DNA from 2 places in the Pseudomonas sp. Q12-87 genome. Region 1 is predicted to be linked to the other one. Evidence: riboswitches for the same ligand, from Rfam matches in the RefSeq annotation. Region 1 holds a riboswitch; the other holds the start of a gene.

What was found. A riboswitch is a leader RNA that binds a small molecule or an ion and turns the genes downstream of it on or off. The one in region 1 is predicted to bind cobalamin.
Region 2: it holds a riboswitch for cobalamin, as region 1 does, so the genes downstream of both, cobO (cob(I)yrinic acid a,c-diamide adenosyltransferase) here and cobW (cobalamin biosynthesis protein CobW) in region 1, are expected to answer to the same signal.

The regions. Positions count from the first base shown of each region.
Region 1 covers NZ_LHVI01000022.1:223,596-230,711, forward strand. The annotation lists gene cobN (cobaltochelatase subunit CobN) at 1-991, opposite strand, end outside; gene cobW (cobalamin biosynthesis protein CobW) at 995-2,065, opposite strand; cobalamin riboswitch at 2,163-2,377, opposite strand; cobalamin riboswitch at 2,749-2,972, shown strand; gene AD663_RS16415 (CbtB-domain containing protein) at 3,073-3,264, shown strand; gene AD663_RS16420 (CbtA family protein) at 3,276-3,971, shown strand; gene AD663_RS16425 (cobalamin biosynthesis protein) at 3,968-4,372, shown strand; gene cobM (precorrin-4 C(11)-methyltransferase) at 4,451-5,197, shown strand; gene nfuA (Fe-S biogenesis protein NfuA) at 5,365-5,949, opposite strand; gene AD663_RS16440 (fatty acid cis/trans isomerase) at 6,067-7,116, opposite strand, start outside.
Region 2 covers NZ_LHVI01000010.1:316,481-323,596, forward strand. The annotation lists gene hda (DnaA regulatory inactivator Hda) at 1-150, shown strand, start outside; gene AD663_RS06300 (C40 family peptidase) at 363-989, shown strand; gene AD663_RS06305 (C40 family peptidase) at 1,155-1,688, shown strand; gene AD663_RS06310 (sorbosone dehydrogenase family protein) at 1,834-3,144, opposite strand; gene AD663_RS06315 (hypothetical protein) at 3,251-3,835, opposite strand; cobalamin riboswitch at 3,995-4,204, shown strand; gene cobO (cob(I)yrinic acid a,c-diamide adenosyltransferase) at 4,285-4,896, shown strand; gene AD663_RS06325 (cobyrinate a,c-diamide synthase) at 4,893-6,305, shown strand; gene bluB (5,6-dimethylbenzimidazole synthase) at 6,302-6,952, shown strand; gene cbiB (adenosylcobinamide-phosphate synthase CbiB) at 6,949-7,116, shown strand, end outside.

The sequences.
Region 1 (7,116 bases):
TGATGGGCCGACTGATGATCCGCCCGTCCAGCTCCGGCAAGGCAATGTGCATCGCCAGGTCCCGCGGTCCCAAGCCTTGTTCGCTGGCACGCCAGCCCGGTTCGTTGTCCTGGGCGCAGATCGCCTGGATCACCGGGATGTCGCGGCGAAACGGCCGCAGGTGCGGGGCTTCCGGGCTGGACTGGGCGAAGCCGGTGGTGTTGAGGATCACCCCGGCTGCGACTTCATCCAGCCAATCTTCGACCAAGGCTAGGCAACCGGGCTCCTTGAGGCTGGCCACGGCAATCGGCAGCGGATTGAGCCCCGCCGCTTGCAGCCGCTGGCAGAACACATCGACGAACGCGGTGTTCGCCGCTTGCAAGTGCGAGCGATAGAACAGCACCGCCGCCACCGGTTGTTCGGCCTGCCAGTCGGCTTGCCAATCGCCAAGGCTGGCGTTGGTTTTCCCCGGGTGGTAGATCGCTGTGCGCGGCAGCGTTTGCGGCTCGGCCCAGGCGTAATCGCGGCCAAACCATTGGCTGCCCACATTGTGAAACAGGTCCAGGGCATTGCCCAACCCACCCTGACGCAGAAACTGCCAGAGCCGGTCGCGGTCCTCGAAGGGCACGTTGCTCAGGTCGCTGAGTTCCGGGTCGGGACGATCGTCCCCCGGTATCAGGATCAGCTTCACGCCACGCCCGGCCAGTTCCATCAGGCGTTCAATGCCGTAGCGCCAATAACCGATGCCGCCATGCAGTGACAACAGAATGACCTTGGCATGACGCAGCACGTCGTCGAAGTACAGGTCCACCGAGGCGTGGTTTTGCACTTGCATCGGGTTGGCGAGGCGAAATTCCGGATAGTCACCAGGCAACTGCTTGGCCGCCTCGGCCAGCAGCGCCAGGCTGGAATCGCCGCTGCACAGGATCACCAGCTCGGCGGGGGTTTGCCCCAGGTCGGCTATGTTGTCATCCGACACGAAACCGCCGGGCTGGGTCCTGAGCAGGTGCATGGCTTAGGCGCTGAGGGCGGCGCGCAGTTGCGCTTCAAGCAACGCGGCGTCCAGCGCCTGGCCGATCAGCACCAGGCGGGTCACTCGTGCTTCCTCGGCGCCCCACTGACGGTCGAAATGCTTGTCAAAGCGCGTGCCGACACCCTGGATCAACAGGCGCATCGGCTTGTTCGGGATCGCCGCGAAACCCTTGACCCGCAACACGCCGTGCTGGACCACCAGTTGCGTCAGCGCGTCCAGTAACTGGCTTTCGTCGGCCTGGGGCAGTTCGATGGAAATCGAATCGAAAGCGTCATGGTCATGGTCATGGTCGTCATCGTCGCCGTCATGGTGATGATCGTGATGGCTGTGGCGACCGTCGATGTGTTCTTCGGAGCCGGCGCCCAGACCGATCAGCACGTCCAGCGGCAGGCGACCGCTGCTGGCTTCGATGACCTTGACCGCCGGTGGCAGCTCTTCGGCGACTTCCAGGCGTACTTTCGCCAGGTCTTCAGGGCTGATCAGGTCGGCTTTGTTGAGGATCACCAGGTCGGCGCTCGCCAGCTGATCGGCGAACAATTCATGCAGCGGTGATTCATGGTCCAGGTTCGGATCGAGTTTGCGCTGGGCATCGACCTGGTCGGGGAACGCAGCGAAGGTGCCGGCGGCCACGGCCGGACTGTCGACCACGGTGATCACCGCATCGACCGTGCAGGCGCTACGGATTTCCGGCCATTGGAAGGCCTGGACCAGCGGCTTGGGCAGGGCCAGGCCGGAGGTTTCGATCAGGATGTGGTCGAGGTCGCCGCGCCGCGCTACCAGCTCGCGCATCACCGGGAAGAACTCTTCCTGCACCGTGCAACACAGGCAACCGTTGGCCAGCTCGTAGACACGACCGTTGGCCTCTTCTTCGGTGCAACCGATGGAGCACTGCTTGAGGATCTCGCCGTCGATGCCCAGCTCGCCGAATTCGTTGACGATGACGGCGATACGCCGGCCCTGGGCATTGTCGAGCATGTGCCGCAGCAAGGTGGTTTTACCCGAGCCGAGGAAACCGGTAACGATGGTGACGGGGAGCTTGGCCAGTGTTTTCATCGGATGCCCTTTGGCAAGGTGGCGGGCAAACGGGACGACAACCGCTGGCACAGGCGTGCGCGGAAGATTTCGCCACCGGATCACCCCGCCCGGTTGTAGTGAGAATCTGTCTCGAGGCAGGTCTCCTGGCTGACGGTGGGCCAGTCGTTCGACTGGCAATCGCTGCGCCTTCCCGTGCGCCTTTTGAAAAGGACTAGCACAGTGGCCTTGCAGAAACCTCACCGTTCACAGTTGCGGGGGCAGCCGCGGCTTGGACCGCGTTCCCTTCTTAGCTTCGGCGCAGGCCGAAGAACCTCGAAGGCGCAAGGCTACGCAGGGTGTGGGTGCGGGTCAATCTCCAGAGGGTTCTTCGGTGCCAGTGCTGCCGCTTTCGCGAGCAAGCCCGCTCCCACATTGGATCTACGTTGGCCTCAAATTTTGGATTCGGCAACGATCCCATGTGGGAGCGGGCTTGCTCGCGAAGGGCACAACTCGGTTTGAGCCTGTGAACCCATGCCAATTGACGCCCCGCCCTCGCCCATGCTCTCCTGTGCATGGTTTGCGTAGCGGGTTCTGTTAGCTCAAATTCGGATGCCGGAAGTCCATAGCCAAGGCGCTGTGACGAGTCATAGCCCGCTATGGCGAGGAACAGCAACGCAGGATATGGATTTCTGGCGCCGAAGTTGGGCTAACAGAACCCGCTACACAAACCACTTGTTACGGGTGCCCTTCACAGGGTGAAACGGGAAACCGGTGAATCGTGTGCTTTACTCCAAGGCCACGTCAGTCCGGTGCTGCCCCCGCAACGGTAAGCGAGCGAAGCGTCTGAACCACTGTGTCCCAGGACATGGGAAGGAGACGCTTGCAGGCCAGGCGCAAGCCCCGCCCCTCGCGAGCCCGGAGACCGGCCCATGACTCATGCATCAACAAACCCGCGGTGGGCGGGCGCTGTTCGAACCCTGGGTGTTCATCGCCCGGGTTTTCATTGCGCTCCAATCACCCGCTGAACGAGAACAGAGGGAAGCGCCATGTCGACCATCATCAGCAGCACCGCCCGCTCCACCAGCAGCACCACTACCCTGAGCCAACGCCTGAGTGCGGCGATCCTTGCTTCGATCCTGGGCGCCGGGCTGGTCTATTTCGCTGGTTTCTCCCATATCGAAGCCGTGCACAACGCCGCCCACGACACCCGTCACAGCGCCGCCTTTCCGTGCCATTGAGGCCTGACGACATGATCAAGCGTATCGCCCGGACCGCAGGCTTCAGCGGATTGCTGGCCGCCCTGCTGCTGACCCTGCTGCAAAGTTTCTGGGTATCGCCGCTGATTCTCCAGGCCGAGACCTTTGAGAAGGCCCCGACGGCCGAAGTCCATGAACACGCCGACGGCGCTGCCCACACCCATGATGCCGAGGCCTGGGAGCCGCAGGACGGCTGGCAGCGCGTGCTGTCCACCACGGGCGGCAACCTGGTGGTCGCGGTGGGTTTCGCGCTGATGCTGGCGGGCCTGTACACCTTGCGTGCGCCGACTCGCACCTCCCAAGGCTTGCTCTGGGGACTGGCCGGTTATGCCACGTTCGTGCTGGCGCCAACCCTTGGTCTTCCACCGGAACTGCCCGGCACCGCCGCGGCGGACCTGGCCCAACGGCAAATGTGGTGGATCGGTACCGCGGCGTCTACGGCAGTGGGCATCGCCCTGATCGCCTTCGGCAGGCACTGGCTGCTCAAGCTGCTGGGCCTGGCGACATTGCTGGTGCCCCATGTCATCGGCGCACCACAGCCGGAAGTCCACTCGACGCTCGCCCCCGAAGCCCTTGAAAGTCAGTTCAAGATCGCCTCGCAAGTGACCAACGCCGCGTTCTGGCTGGCCTTGGGCGTTATCAGCGCCTGGCTGTTCCGCCGTCACGGCCAAACCCATCACGACGCATGAGCATCGGCCCAATGCTGGTGGCCGGCCTGGGCTGCCAGCGCGGCAGTCCGGTCAGTGCGCTGCGGGCATTGCTCGACCAAACGCTGCTGGCCCATGGCATTGCGCTGGCGCAGGTGCAGGCCCTGGCCAGTATCGACCTCAAGCGTGACGAACCGGCCCTGCTGGAATTGGCCAGCCAACTGGCACTGCCGCTGATTTGTTTCAGTGTCGAGCAGTTGAGTGCCTATCAAGAGCGCCTCAGTCACCGCTCCGAGATCGCCTTCCAGCGCACCGGCTGCCATGGCATCGCCGAAAGCGCCTCCCTGGCCCTGGCCGATCAGATGGGCGCGATGCCCGCAACGTTGCTGGTTACTCGACAGAAAGCCCTTAAGGTGACGCTGGCATTGGCGCAAGTCTGGTAATTCCCGATAATTCGTCCCTCAGGATCATGAGCGCTGTTCATTTGAACGATGCTCAATCACCCGCTACAGGAACCGGTCATGACCGTTTACTTCATCGGCGCCGGCCCCGGCGACCCGGAACTGATTACCGTCAAAGGCCAGCGGCTGATTCGCAGCTGCTCGGTGATTATCTACGCCGGCTCCCTGGTGCCGGCTGCCGTGCTTGAGGGCCATTGCGCTGAACAGGTGATCAACAGCGCCGAGCTGCACCTGGAACAAATTATCGAATTGATCAATAACGCGCATCGCAAAGGCCTGGACGTGGCCCGGGTGCATTCCGGCGACCCGAGCCTGTACGGCGCCATCGGCGAGCAGATTCGTTGCCTGCGGGAGCTGGATATCCCTTTCGAGATCATCCCGGGCGTGACCGCAACCTCAGCCTGCGCCGCCCTGCTCGGTGCGGAATTGACCCTGCCGGACATTTCCCAAAGCCTGATCCTCACCCGCTACGCCGACAAGACTGCGATGCCCGTCGGAGAAGAACTGAACAGTTTGGCGCAACATGGGGCGACCATGGCGATTCACCTGGGGGTCAATCATCTTGAAAAAATCGTCGATGAATTGCTGCCCCACTACGGCGTGGATTGTCCGATTGCAGTGATTCACCGGGCGACATGGCCCGATCAGGATTGGGTGATGGGAACGCTGGCTGATATTGCCGCGAAGGTACAGGTCAAGGGGTTTCGCCGAACGGCGTTGATCCTGGTGGGGCGTGTACTGGGTAATGATGTATTCAGCGAATCATCGCTGTACCGAGCCGGGCATGCGCATCTCTACAGACCCTGACTCGATCTGACGGATGCTCAAGTAATTGTGGCGAGGGAGCTTGCTCCCGCTGGTCCGCAAAGCGGACCCCCAGCAACCCACGCGCTCATCACGAAAAGCACATCGGTTGCCTTGCGATTGCTTCGCAATCGAGCGGGAGCAAGCTCCCTCGCCACAGCGAACACCTATCAGTAGTAGGCGTTTTCTTTCTGCGTATGGTCGGTCACGTCGCGCACGCCCTTGAGCTCCGGGATGCGTTCGAGCAAGGTGCGCTCGATGCCTTCCTTGAGAGTCACGTCGGCCTGGCCGCAGCCCTGGCAGCCGCCGCCGAACTGGAGCACGGCGATGCCGTCTTCCACCACGTCGATCAGCGAAACCTGGCCGCCGTGGCTGGCCAGCCCCGGGTTGATTTCGGTTTGCAGGTAATAATTGATGCGCTCGTTGACCGGGCTGTCGGCGTTGACCATCGGCACCTTGGCGTTCGGGGCCTTGATGGTCAGCTGGCCGCCCATGCGGTCGGTGGCGTAGTCGACGACGGCATCGTCCAGGAACGCTTCGCTGAACGAGTCGATATACGCGGTGAAGCTCTTGAGCCCCAGCGCGGTGTCTTCGGGTTTCTCTTCCCCCGGCTTGCAGTAGGCAATGCACGTCTCGGCGTATTGGGTGCCGGGCTGGGTGATGAAGATGCGGATCCCGATACCCGGGGTGTTCTGCTTGGACAGCAGGTCGGCCAGGTAATCGTGGGCGGCATCGGTAATCGTAATGGCGGTCATGGGAACTCCTCGCAGGCTTGCCGGCAGTTTACGCCAATCATCGCGCCGGACAAAGTCCTAGTATTTTTGTCGGGAAAGCAGCCGACGGCGGCGCAGGGTCGCCGCCGGACTTTCCGATCAGAGGTTCTGATAACGATTCATATCCAGCACACCGGCTTCCAGCGGCTCTGTCTCCCGGATGTACTGGCTCAGATCATGAAAGTACTGCCAGAACTGCGGATGGCTGCGACGAATCCCCCAACGCTCGACAATCCGCTCGAACGCCGGCGCATCCTGAGCGCTCTCCATGGCATCGACGAACGCCGGCACTTGCCCCGCCGCAATATTGAAAATGAAATTGGGGTAGCTGCTGAGCACGCCCGGGTAGACCGTCAGAGTGTCCAGCCCCGGCTGGTAGCGCATTTCCTCGCCCAGCAGGAACGCCACGTTGCTGTGGGCACGGTTGCGCAGCAGGCTATAGATTTCACGGTGGCCGCCGGCAGTCTCGACGCGCAGCAGGGTCGCTTCCGGCAGTTGGTCGATCACCTTGAGCCCCGCCGCCGGACGCGACACCAGGCGACTGAGGGCCTGCTCGGCGTTTTGCAGCATCGGATCGATGTTGGGCCGCGAACAATAAGCACCGTCGCAGCGGTTGATCGGATCCGGGCGCGCATTCAAGTCGCCATAACGGGCCAGCAATTGCTGGGCGAAATCACGCTTGGGGTCGTGTTCGTCAAGCTTGAGCGCGGTCGGCTTGTCATCGTCGATGGCCTCGTAGTCGAGCCACATTTTCACTTTGCCGCCGGCCTGGTACCAGTCGTCGAGGTAGCCTTCCCGGGAGTCGGCGGGCATCAGGCGCAGGAAGTTCTGCTCGGCACCGTTGCGGATCAAATCGAAATACAACCGGGTCTGCGCTTGGTGGGACACGTTGCCGAACACATCGAAGTTCACCGCCAATTGATAATAAGTACGCTCCAACAGTGGAAAATCGAACAACCACATCGTTTGCGGCACCTCTCCGATCAGGCCTTTGGTCACCGAGGCGCTATCGAAATGCCGGAAGATGCTCAGCAGCGCATTGTCGTTACCAGCCCATAGCGTCGACCAACTGGGGGCCGGCGCATCGGCATAGCTGTCGCGGCGCAAGGCTTCGTATGCGTTGCGCTTGTCCCGATAATCGAGCCACAG
Region 2 (7,116 bases), on a different contig from region 1:
CTGACCGATGAAGTCGGGCATTTCATCCTCACCCGTGGCACCCGCAGCATGAGCGCTCTGTTCGAGTTGCTCGAACGCCTCGATCAGGCCTCGCTTCAGGCCCAGCGCAAGCTGACTATTCCTTTTTTGAAAGAAACCCTGGGCTGGTAGAACAGTAATAGATAGTGGCTCTTAGCCTGCTCCGGACACGGCAAAAGCCGCGGTCCTGCTGGGCTGCAGGCTGCGTGATCTTCAAAACGGGTTTAAGCGCTTAGATGGCAACGTAAAACCGAGAAGTCACATTTGCATCGATTGAATTTGCAAATGAGGTTGATAGAAGGCATAGTCTCGCCATCTTTACTACTTCAGCCACGGTCGTGCCCATGCTAAATCGCTTCGCACCCCTCGTGCCTCTCGCACTCGTTACCCTGTTGTTCGGTTGCGCTGCCCACTCCCCAGTGTCCCAGCAAGAGCAACAACCACAGGTCAAGAACTCCGTTACCGCCCAGTCTTCCTCCGTTGCGTTCCAGGAAGAAATGGCCTCCGACAAAGAACTGGCCGCCTTCGCCGGCAGCAAGCCTTATCAGCTTCCAGTGCTGGCCGACAGCATTCTGGAGCGGGGCATGTCGTTGATCGGTACCCGTTATCGTTTTGGCGGTACATCTGAAGCCGGTTTCGATTGCAGTGGTTTCATCGGTTATCTGTTTCGCGAAGAGGCCGGCATGAACCTGCCGCGCTCGACTCGCGAAATGATCAACGTTAACGCTCCGCTGGTTGCGCGCAACCAACTGGAACCCGGTGACCTGCTGTTCTTCAGCACCAATGGTCGTCGCGGTCGCGTCAGCCATGCCGGGATCTACCTGGGTGACAACCAGTTCATCCATTCCAGCAGCCGCCGCAGCGGTGGCGTGCGAATCGACAGCCTGGGCGACACCTACTGGAACAAGACCTTCATCGAAGCCAAGCGCGCCCTCGCGATGGCACCGACTGTGATGACGGCTCGCAAGTAAGCCCACAGTTTGTAAGGCAAACTTAAAGTCTTACTTGAAGTTTGCGACATAGCCGCTAGAATCCATGATCATTGATTGATGGCAATCCGCCTGCGTATTACGCGGGCGGATTTGTTTCCATCTCCACGGCAAAAAAGCCGCATCCAGATCAGGATTGTTCTGCATATGTCGACGTCGGCCCGCCTCGCTCTTGTGTTCCTCGCCGCGCTACTCAGCGCCTGTGCCAGCCGCACCCCGCCGCCTGCGCCGGTGCGGGCTCCGGTGGTCTTTGCCCCCTCGCAACCTTTTTCTCCTGCTGCCGAAGATGTGCTTTTCCGAGCGCTGGGCCTGGTGGGGACGCCGTATCGCTGGGGCGGTAACACGCCGGATTCGGGTTTCGATTGCAGTGGCCTGATCGGCTATGTCTACCGTGATGCGGCAGGTATTACCTTGCCGAGGTCCACCCGCGAGATGATCGGCATGCGCGCCCCGGATGTGGGTAAGGAAGCGCTGCAGACCGGGGACCTGATCTTCTTTGCCACCAACGGCGGTTCCCAGGTCAGCCACGCGGGGATCTATGTCGGTGAAGGCCGTTTTGTCCATGCGCCAGCCACCGGTGGCACGGTCAAGCTCGACAGCTTGTCCAAGGCTTACTGGCAGAAAGCCTATCTGAGCGCCAAGCGGGTGTTGCAGCCGGAGCATCTGGCGCGCAATCCCTGAAAAAGCCGCTACAGAGGCTGAAGTGGCGAGGGAGCTTGCTCCCGCTCGGTTGCGCAGCAATCGCCAGATGCTTGGGGCCGCTTCGCAGCCCAGCGGGAGCGAGCTCCCTCGCCACCGGGCTCATCCTCGAGTCTTCAAGGGTGGGTTATTTTCCCGACACCCGCCAAATCTTGTTCCCCACGTCATCGGCCACCAATAACCCACCCTGTTTATCGATCACCACGCCCACCGGCCGGCCCTGGGCTTTCTCGTCGGCGTTCAGAAATCCAGTGAGCACATCCACCGGTTCACCTGCGGGTTTGCCACCGCTAAAGGGCACGAAAATTACCTTATAACCACTGTGGGGCTTACGGTTCCAGGAGCCGTGCTGGCCGATGAAAGCCCCTTCGGTAAACGGTGCCGGCAAGTGGCTGCCTTCGGCGAAGGTCAGGCCCAGTGAGGCCGTGTGGGGCCCAACTGCGTAATCCGGGGCGATGGCCTTGGCCACCAGGGCCGGGTTTTGCGGCTCGACCCGGACATCGACGTTTTGCCCATAATAGCTATAGGGCCAGCCATAGAAAGCCCCGTCCTTGACCGAGGTGATGTAGTCCGGCACCAGGTCGCTGCCGATCTCATCCCGCTCGTTCACGGCCGTCCACAACGCGCCGCTGCTGGGTTCCCAGGCCAGGCCGTTGGGGTTGCGCAGGCCCGAGGCAAAGATGCGGTGGCTGCCGCTGGCACGGTCCACTTCCCAAATGGCCGCGCGACCTTCTTCAGCCTCGATGCCGTTTTCCGCGACGTTGCTGTTCGAGCCGGTGGTGACATAAAGCTTGCTGCCATCGCGGCTGGCGATGACATTCTTGGTCCAATGGTGGTTGATAGTCCCGCCCGGCAAATCGACGACCTTGGTCGGTTGCGCCTTGATCTGCGTTTCACCGTCTTTGTAGGGAAAGCGGATCAGCCGATCGGTGTCGGCCACGTACAGGTCATTGCCCACCAGGGTCATGCCGAACGGTGAGTTGAGGTTTTCCAGGAACACGGTGCGGGTTTCGGCAATGCCGTCGTGATTGGCATCGCGCAACAGCGTGATGCGATTGGGGCTGGGCACGCCGGCGCCGGCGCGGCCCATGACTTTCTTCATGACCCAGCCACGAATGCCCTTGGAATCGTCCGGTTTGGGCGGGGCGTTGGTCTCGGCCACCAGCACATCGCCATTGGGTAGTACGTAGAGCCAGCGTGGATGATCCAGCCCTTCGGCGAATGCCTCCACTTGGAGGCCCTGGGCCGGGGTTGGCTTGGCGCCTTGGGGCCAACCGACGGCTTCGGCAATATTCACCGTGGGGATCAGGGTCTTGTTCGGTTCGGGCAGTTTCGGCGAGGGGCCGGTGCCATCGGACACTTTCAGGCGGGAAGACTCGCCGCAAGCGACAAGTCCTGCGGCAAGGGTGACGATCAAGAGATGGGATGGCTTGAGCATGCTGGCTTCCCTATGAATGCATGTGGTTATTCATAGAGAAGCGTAGACGCGCGATGGTTCAACTGCGGGTAGGCCAGTTTGCCAGGCAAAACCTTGTGGGAGCGAGTCAGCCGTGGGCCTGTTTGAACAGCACGGCGACGCCTGGGTGATAGTGGCCGGCCTCGTTGCGCAATTTCCGGTAGGCATAGGGAAAGTACCAGGCCACGGCACAGGTGGTTTCCTTCTGCAGGTCGTCGACCATGTCCTGCAGTTCCTCTGGCGTGGCGCTCTGCTGGACTTTTTGCGGCGCGACGAACAGGCAACCCAGTTTCAAGTCGCTGGCATAGCTGATGCGCTTGGCATCGCTGGTGACTTCCAGCAAAGGCTGGGTCAGGTTCAGTTGGTTGACCTTGGGCCAGCGCTGGGTGGCCTGGATAAAGGCGCGTTCCTCCGTGCTGGCGATGACCAGGTCGGCGCTGACGTTGCGTTCGCCTTCCTCGTTCTGCTTGCGGGTCGGGGCGCTTTGCAACGTGACCATCTCGGCCATCCAGGCGGCGGCCGACAACAGGCCGAGGTTGGTCCTTTCATCGAACCAGTAGGGCGTGTCGTTATCGCCGCGCACGGCGTTGTAGCGGTCGATACAGTCAAACCAGCGTTCCAGCACTGGACGCAGGAATTCCAGTTTTGGGTTGCTGATGATCATGCCTTGCATAACCTTGCCCTCTTGTTCTTGTGATATCGGGTCGTAGTGTCTCTTTGATATCACTTCCGCCAGCGTGACACAAGATTGGCGTCATTCCATTGATCCCGGCCAATAATCGGCGCTGGGCCTGTGGCAGCTTTAATTGACGCTCCACCCCCAACCCTCTAACCTTCGCGGCTTGTTTCAGGTGCTCTGTGGCCTCGGTCGACAGAGTGAAACAGGGAAGCCGGTGAGTGCACACGAACCCGGCGCTGCCCCCGCAACGGTAAATGAGTCAACGCTGCGCCTACGCCACTGTGTCGCGGACATGGGAAGGCGCGCAGCTCGGCATCCCGCCGCTCATGAGCCCGGAGACCGGCCTGACTCATCCAACGGCATCACGGTGGGCGATGCCAGGCTTGCTGCCGTCTTTTTTTGTGCCCGCCCGCCGTTATCCAATCCCAACGGAGAGCTCCCCCATGACCGATACGTCTGATCGCGACGAACGCCACCTGGCGCGCATGCTGCGCAAAAAAGCCGTGATCGACGAGCGCATCGCCAATTCGCCGAACGAATGCGGCCTGTTGCTGGTGCTGACCGGTAACGGCAAGGGCAAGAGCAGCTCGGCGTTCGGCATGCTGGCGCGGTCCATGGGGCATGGCATGCAATGCGGCGTGGTGCAGTTCATCAAGGGGCGCAACAGCACCGGTGAGGAGTTGTTTTTCCGGCGCTTCCCGGAACAGGTGCATTTTCATGTCATGGGTGAAGGCTTCACCTGGGAAACCCAGGACCGCCAGCGTGACATCGCCGCCGCCGAAGCGGCCTGGGCGGTATCGCGGCAATTGCTGAGCGACCCAAGCATCGGCCTGGTGGTGCTCGACGAACTCAACATCGCCCTCAAGCACGGTTACCTCGACCTCGATCAGGTCTTGAGCGACTTGCAGGCCCGTCCGCCGATGCAGCACGTGGTGGTGACTGGGCGCGGTGCCAAGGTGGAAATGATCGAATTGGCCGACACGGTGACTGAAATGGGCATGATCAAGCATGCGTTCCAGGCCGGAATCAAGGCGCAGAAAGGCGTCGAATTGTGAGTGATGCTTCCCTGGCGAACCGCCAATGCCCGGCGGTGCTGATCGCGGCGCCTGCCTCGGGGCAAGGCAAGACCACCGTCACCGCCGCACTGGCCCGCTTGCACCGCAAACAGGGACGCAAGGTGCGTGTCTTCAAGTGCGGCCCGGATTTCCTCGACCCGATGATTCTGGAGCGGGCCAGCGGCGCGCCGGTCTATCAATTGGACATGTGGATGGTTGGCGAGCAGGAAAGTCGCCGACTATTGTGGGAAGCCGCCGGCGAAGCGGACCTGATCCTGATCGAAGGGGTGATGGGGCTGTTCGACGGCACTCCGTCCAGCGCTGATCTGGCGCGACATTTTGGCGTCCCGGTGCTGGCGGTGATCGATGGCACGGCCATGGCCCAAACCTTCGGCGCCCTGGCTTTGGGCCTGGCGCGTTATCAAGCTGACTTGCCATTCGCCGGGGTCTTGGCCAACCGGGTCGGCACCTTGCGCCATGCACAGTTGCTCGAAGGCAGCCTGACCGAAGGCTTGCGCTGGTACGGCGCGTTGTCCCGGGAAACCGGCATCGAATTGCCCAGCCGTCATCTCGGGTTGGTGCAGGCCAGCGAGTTGAACGACCTCGACCTGCGCCTCGACGCGGCAGCCGATGCGTTGGCCGGCAGTTGCGAAGTGGCGCTGCCGCCCGCGGTCGAATTCGCCGCCCCCGAAGTGATCACCGCGCAGCCATGGCTCGACGGTGTGCGCATCGCCGTGGCCCGGGACGAAGCGTTTGCCTTCACCTATGGCGCGAGCCTGGATCTGCTGCGGGCGATGGGCGCGCAGTTGAGCTTTTTCTCGCCGATCCATGACAGCGCATTACCCGAAGCCGATAGCCTGTATCTGCCTGGCGGCTACCCAGAACTGCACCACGTGGCGCTGGCCGGTAACGCACCGATGCTGGCGGCGATCCGTGCCCATCATGCAGCGGATAAACCCTTGCTCGCCGAATGTGGCGGCATGTTGTATCTGCTCGATTCCCTGACCGACGTCGAGGGCACCCGCGCCGAACTGCTGGGCTTGCTCGCCGGCGATGCGCAGATGCAAAAGCGTCTGGCGGCCCTGGCCCTGCAAGCAGTGGATCTGCCGGAAGGCACCTTGCGTGGGCACACTTATCATCATTCGCTGACCAGCACCGAGCTTGAGCCGATTGCCCGTGGCCATAGCCCTAATGGCGGGCGTGGCGCAGAGGCGGTTTTCCGGCAAGGGCGAATGACGGCTTCTTATGTGCATTTTTATTTTCCATCCAATCCCAGGGCGATTGCCGCGCTGTTTGCGCCTGACCTCGAGGCCGCCTTCGCGAGCAGGCTCGCTCCCACAAGGGACCCTGTGATCTCAAGTGCAACGCAATCCAGTGTGGGAGCGAGCTTGCTCGCGAAGCGGCCATGACCGACAACGCCTTCCCCCAGGCCGAACGCGACGCGGTCTACCGCGCCATCGCCGAACGCCGTGACATGCGCCACTTCACCGGCGGCACGGTTGAACCGGCCTTGCTGCGCCGATTGCTGGAGGCCGCGCACCAGGCACCCAGCGTAGGGCTGATGCAACCGTGGCGGTTTATCCGCATCAGCGACCGGGTTTTACGCGCAAACATCCAGCAGTTGGTGGAAGAAGAACGCATCCGCACCGCCGAGGCCTTGGGCGAGCGCAGCGATGAGTTCATGAAGCTCAAGGTCGAAGGCATCAACGACTGCGCCGAAGTGCTGGTGGCGGCGTTGATGGATGACCGCGAGCGGCACATCTTCGGTCGCCGGACGTTGCCGGAAATGGACCTGGCCTCGCTGTCCTGTGCGATCCAGAACCTATGGCTGGCCGCCCGCGTTGAAGGGCTGGGAATGGGCTGGGTGTCTCTGTTCGAACCCCAGGCCCTGGCTGACCTGCTGGGCCTGCCCGCCGGCGCCAAGCCGCTGGCGATATTGTGCCTCGGCCCGGTCGAAGGTTTTTATCCGGCGCCAATGCTCGCGTTGGAAGGCTGGGCGCAGCCGCGTTCGCTGAATGAGTTGCTCTATGAAAACCATTGGGGAGTGCGCCCATGAGCGTCGCGTTGCTCAGTGTCGCTGCGGTGGCGCTGGATGCGTTGCTGGGCGAGCCCCGGCGTTGGCATCCATTGGTAGCATTCGGCGGTTTTGCCGAACGCATCGAACAACGCTTCAACGCCGGCGGACGTGGCTGGCGCAGTCATGGCGTGACGGCATGGATC